Regions from separate parts of the Paenibacillus sp. YIM B09110 genome, predicted to be linked through region 1. Evidence: riboswitches for the same ligand, from Rfam matches in the RefSeq annotation. Region 1 holds a riboswitch; the other holds the start of a gene.
What was found. A riboswitch is a leader RNA that binds a small molecule or an ion and turns the genes downstream of it on or off. The one in region 1 is predicted to bind cobalamin.
Positions count from the first base shown of each region.

Region 2: linked by a shared signal. The riboswitch ahead of V8F51_RS14265 (S-layer homology domain-containing protein) and the one ahead of V8F51_RS31270 (RCC1 domain-containing protein) in region 1 are both predicted to bind cobalamin.

Region 1 covers NZ_JBANSP010000051.1:7,277-10,444, forward strand. Annotated here, with positions in the region: gene V8F51_RS31265 (hypothetical protein) at 1-91, opposite strand, end outside; gene V8F51_RS31270 (RCC1 domain-containing protein) at 146-2,239, opposite strand; cobalamin riboswitch at 2,457-2,655, opposite strand; partial or broken gene V8F51_RS31275 (SpoVR family protein) at 3,109-3,168, shown strand, end outside.
Region 2 covers NZ_JBANSP010000008.1:83,143-86,310, forward strand. Annotated here, with positions in the region: gene V8F51_RS14265 (S-layer homology domain-containing protein) at 1-1,561, opposite strand, end outside; cobalamin riboswitch at 1,722-1,922, opposite strand; gene V8F51_RS14270 (hypothetical protein) at 2,024-2,320, shown strand; gene tyrS (tyrosine--tRNA ligase) at 2,388-3,168, opposite strand, start outside.

The DNA.
Region 1 (3,168 bases):
TATTATCTGATCCAAAAGTGATTCCACCGAAGCTAGAAAAAACAATGCCAGTGCATAATGACAAGACTATTAACTTATTATTAATTTTCATTTATATTACTCCTAACTATTATTTAGTATTGTTTAAAATTACAATTCATGCGCTCTATTCAATCTGAATTGTATTCTTAGAAATCAAATTCCCATTGCCGTCGTAAATGAAATCTTGACGGTACTTTGATTGATCAATAGTAATAGTTACAGATGTCAATCTATTCTCTTTAGTTTTGTCATATACATACTCTTTAAGAATGTGTTTTTCTGGATAATCGAAAGTGTCAAGGATTCGATTATAATTCCAAACTAAGAGTGTTCCATCTTCTTTAAAACTCATCCCTCCAAGTAGAGAGTTTCCAATTGAAATAAAACTGCCCTCAGTAACTATTCGTGGGTAGCCTAGCCACCCTCCCCAGCTATAGAGAGAGCCAACTGTATCAATTGCAGATATATAAATTCCCTGTTCAGTATTGGATTCGTATCTGCCTGATGTAATATCAAACGATTCGATATCTTCTAACACTGTGTCAGCATTGAAATATATATAGTCAAACCATGGATTATACCCTCCAGTATCTCGCCCTTGCCCAAATTCGCCTGACAATTCTGCTCCTTTGGCCAACATTTTCCCATCTTCTGTAAGAAGTATTGTGCCATAGGGACTAGCCTGAATATCTTTAACATTATTTATCGGATTGTTGTATATGTCTGCTTCTATCCGCGTAGGTACATATGTCTGCAAATCAATTTGGAACTCAAACATCCGCCACTGATCCCCCCAAACATAAGCGGTTCCATCAGCTTTCAATGCAACAGAATGATATGCACCAGCATCAGCATAAATAATATCTTCTAAGTAGGATTGCCCTTCATCCTCAGCTGCTAAAACATGTATAGGCAATGGACTATCCCAACTATTTCCTCCATCACCAAGTTGACCATACTCATTTGTTCCCCATGCAAAAACATTGCCTTCTGAAGAAACGGCTAAATTGTGGTTCCAACCCGCACTTATTGCGACAATATCATTTAAAAATCCTGATCCATCAATTCCAACCACTTGTACTGGAGTACTACTAAAAGTATATGTGCCATCACCTAACTGACCATAGGTGTTGTCTCCCCATGCCCAAACAGTCCCATCTGATGCCAGAGCCAGTGAATGGCTATCCCCAGCACTAACTGAAACTATATCCTTATCTTCCAATGACGTTACCATTGCTGACTGTCCATCATACAATGGATTGTCAAACCCTATCTGGTTAAAATCTTTGTGTAACCATGAAAACACTTGATTATCATCATTAATAATTAATGTATGTTCAGATCCAGAAGAAATTCTCTTATGATAATAACTACGATCTACTTCATTTAAAGAAGAAATTGAATTTGTACTGCTTCGTGCACTTAATAAATTTGATGATAGAGTATACTGAAGCTCAATCTGTTCGTTATACTCCTCTCCTAATTGATCTTGGAGAGAACTTTCTGGAATTTGAATATTTAAATAACCTTCACTTATTTCATTTAAATTAACACTTAAATCCATAACCATGCCGTGTGCTCTTGCCTCAACCTCAACTGCTTCACCATTTATTGACCCTTGTATGTTACTAAAACTTTCTCCAGGAACAATAACTTTGTTGAAAAACAATTGAATTGGCGCAGAATCATTTAACATAACACCAGGCGATTCAGGATGTATCTTTACAACTTGTAAATTCCGATCACTGCGTGAGGCTGTTGTAAAGGATTTTTCAAAATCTTGTTCTAGATACTCATTATTACTTGAGCTAATACTTTCACTGTCTACTGATACTTTATAAGTTGTCGACAAACTCAAACTACTTGTCGGATGAATTAACAATTTATTTCCTTCTACTTCTTTCAAACTTTCAATTACCGATCCGTTGCTTGTCAATGATATTTGCTCAGAGTCTTTCAGTACTATTTCTTTATCGAATATAATAACAATAAAGCTTTTGGATCTTACACTTAAATTGTCGTTCTGAGGTATCATCCCTTTGACTTTTAAATAATTTTCACTTGTAATTTCATAAGTGCTTGCCAATACCGTTTCGTCTTTTGAAAGTGCATTCAATTTTTCACTTAAATTATATGTCTGAAACGGATTCGCGTAAGCAACAGTACTTATTGTCAATATGACAACTAATGACAATAAGTACATTAACCTTTTATTCATTTATTCTTCCTCCCAATTGTTATAAATCTTCAATAGGAACCACTATGGAACACGCACAAGTCAAATACTCTTCCTTATCCTCAAACTCATTTACCTGCTAGCATAATAGGTCTTTTCGCCATAAAAAAGCCATCTTTCAATTAATGAAAGATGGCTTATAACATGAATATTTCAATGGACATAAGAAATACGCACCTTCCTCCCATCCTCGTGGGGAAAAATAAAATCATTCATGGCAGGTCTCCTGGCTCGCATCATCGCAACCTATTTCCTTCCCGTATGAATTACATAATACAGTGGACTAATAATAAGTTACTCCGCTTTACAGTGGCGGGACCGCATCGGAATAATACCGAATTTCCCTTTTAAGTTAAGGCATTTAATTATGCAATAACACCATTAATGAGATTTATTAAGTTTTTATTTAAATCTATACAAACTTACCATGTTTATAGATACAATTACAATACTTAAATGCGTGATAACCCAATTGCAGGGTTGCCAGATGGGATATATTATGGAAAATTAAGCTGATCCTGCCCGCTATATCATCCAATGGTTGCTGTTTCAATATTGATTCGAACGACCGGAGTCTTCCAACGGCATAACAAACAGCCATTGTTTTTACAGATTACCTCAGGGCATGGTAAACAATGAAATTGAAGAAGCCTATGGCCGTTTCGTTACCACTGTATATAGCCCCACAGGCTGCTCGCTACGGTTATTGACGAGTTTCAAAAAATGCCATTGGCAATGAAGGCAGTGAGCTTCTCCTACCGATAGTGCTGTATCAATAAGCCGATCATCGACCACGTTCTCGCGCAATACGGCTTCTTCAAGCACAACGCCAGCAATCCGACGCTCATTAATACTCTCCAATCCTGGAAGACTGGCAGCGCGACATCATGACAATGCTTCGCGATGAGATG
Region 2 (3,168 bases), on a different contig from region 1:
CATAGAAAGATTGATCCGTTGCCATCAAATCGACTTCGCCAGGCTTCGCGCCTCCGTTGTCAATACCGCCCGGCTTCACATGATAGAAGCCGCCGCCTTTAGCCGAGAAGCCAAGCAGCGCGTCAAGCGCCGACTTGCCGTTCTTCACGAAACGCGGGTCTTTAGCCGCGTCGATGCCAAGTCCCGATAGAGCCACGATGACCTGTGCAATACTCTCGGCATTCGAAGAGCCCCAGCTTTTATAGCCGCCGTCTGCCTGCTGCGCCTTGGACAGCCATGCCAAGCCTCGGTCGACAGCCGCTTTAACCTTCGCATCCGTCACATAATACGGCGTAAGGCTTTGGATCGCCATCCCGGTAATGTCCGGATCCGCAGCTGCGGCATCTTCTCCAAGCGCCCAGCCTCCGCCGGCTACTTCTCTCCCGAGAATGAAGTCGATCAACAATTCCTTCGTCGTCTGCACCTTGACTTCAGGGTCGACCGGAATGTTATACGCTTTGCTGTCCAGCGCGATCAGAGCGAAGATCGGTCCATTAATGCCTTGCTTAATAACCGTATTGAAATCAGCCAACGGCTTAAGCAGATCATAGCCGGCTACGTCGTCAACCCTCTTGCCGATCGCCGATAGGGCCAAGATGACCCTATCGTATTCGGTATATTTGACGCTATGAAGCTTGCCTTCCTTCTCCTTCAAGATCCGTTCCACATTTGCATAATACTTCTCATAATACGTGCTCTGTACAGTCACCCCCGAACGGGCCAACCCAAGCACCGTCCATTCGCCGCCGATGCTCGCGATAACCGGATCGGTTACCGTTGTCTGCAAGTAAGCTGCCGTTTCCTCCAACTGCTTGCTTATTCGACTGTTGCCAGAATCACCAGCACTTTGCTCCTTGTGACCGTAAGCACGCATAGCAACGACTGCCGCCATCTCGCGAGTTACAACCGCTTTCGGCTGGAAAAGGTTCGCGTAGCCTTGCATCCACTCCAGTCCTACGACTGTGAGCACATCGCCTTTTGCCCAGGCGGAGACGCTGCTTAGATCCTCTACTGCAACAGCAGGCTCAGCCTGCTCTACGCCGAATGCTCGAACGATGATTGCTGCCATCTGCTCGCGGTTGATGCTGTCGTTTGGCTTGAATTGCTCGCCGTAGCCGTTAATAATGCCAGCCTTATAAGCGGCGTTCACGTACGGGTAGAACCAGTTCGTACGGTCAACATCCTTGAAGCTAATCGCCTGCTCGATTGTCGTATCAAGTCCTAACATAACGGCAAGCATCTTCGTGAACTCGGCACGCGTTACCGCTTTTTTCGGATTGAACTTGCCGTTGCTGCCTTCAACGAAGAAGCGGTTGCTCGCTGCTCCGACTGCTTCGTACGCCCATGGCGAGATCGAAGCGCTGTCCGCATACAATTTGGAAATATCTGCAACCTCATCTTGTATCGTAATCGGAGTATTCTCGTCCTCTGCAGCGAATGCTATACTAGCTCCGTTCGTAAATACAACAGAGAATAGGATGCTTGCAACAAGCAGCCACGCTAAATACTTCTTCCTGGTCATCTTTTTATTACTTCCTTTCAAGTCCTTCTATTTCTACTAAACTTTTCTAACATGGATCAGTCCGCACAAAAAAACCTTCCGCCGCAATCGGCAAAAGGTTTAATAGAGCACACAGCAAAAAGCCCGCACTAAAAAACATCCTCCTATCGCTCGTAGAATGAATGGCATATCGAAACAGGCAGGTATTCTGGCTCAAGCGTCATCGCCCTTGCATCCTTCCCGGTTTCCCAGTGGCTTTTTGCAAGAACTCTTCTAATACAGCGGCGGGACCGCGCGAGATTTACACTCGCTTCCCTTTTAACCAATCGACAGCTCGACGAAATCGAGACTATTCATTGGCACCTGTTCTTACTATGAAATTATGTTGCTAATATTATATGATTGCCCGTCATTTGTCATGCTATAGTTTTTAAATGTGGTAAAATAGGACGAAGCCACACACTACGATGATGAGGTGCCCATATGTCCATTAGCTTCACTTCTTCAATTATTAGCCGTCTAAAAAGAGAAATTACCGATACGCAGAAACAGCTTGCGAACGATAAAACAAAACTTGCAAAAGTAAGCGCGAAAATAAAACAACTGCAAAAAGACAGTAAACTGAGCTCTTCGCCAAGCGACCTAAGCAGCAAAATGACCCAGCTTACAAAGCTGAAGGATGAAGCAGCGAAGCTTGAAGCTTCGCAAGCAGACTTAACGAAACAACTAACGGCGAAAAACGCCGAGCTTAGACAGCAGCTTGCTAAGTCGAAGCCGTAATAAGAAATAAAAGCTTCCTTAGCGCATGATAACATGCCTTCGGAAGCTCTATTTTTTAAAAAGCAATTTACGTTAATTTGACAAGGCTGTAGTTTTTCTTGCCTTTGCGGATAATGATGAATTTGCCGCCGATTGCATGCTCAGCGGAAATGCTGAACTCCAGGTCGGTAATCTTTTCACCGTTCATTGAGATTGCGCCATTCGATACGTCTTCCCGTGCCTGACGCTTCGACGGTTCGATACCAATCTCGACGAGCCACTCCACGATGTTTTTCGCTTCGCCTTCGCCGCTAGCCTCGAACGTCGGCATTTCTTTGAAGCCTTGCTCGATCTCGTCTGCCGTAAGCGAACGAATATCACCGCTGAACAGCGCCGCCGTTATACGCTTTGCTTGCTCCAGAAGGTCTTCGCCATGAACGAAACGAGTCATCTCTTCCGCAAGCGCCTTCTGTGCTTCACGCTTATGCGGTTCGGTCTCCACCTTTTCCGCCAGCGCTTCGATTTCCGCTTTGCTGAGGAACGTGAAGTACTTCAAGTATTTCACAACGTCGCGGTCATCGGTGTTCGCCCAGAACTGGTAGAACTCGTAAGGTGTCGTCTTGTTCGGATCAAGCCATATGGCTCCGCCGGCCGTCTTGCCGAACTTCGTGCCATCCGCCTTAAGCATAAGCGGAATCGTAAGACCGAACGCCTTCGCCTCAGAGCCTTCCTTCTTGCGGATCAGATCAAGACCGCTCGTAATATTGCCCCATTGGTCAGAGCCTCCGATTTGCAGCTGCACATCCTCGTGTTGGTACAGGTGCAAGTAATCGAGCGATTGAAGAATTTGGTACGAGAATTCCGTAAAC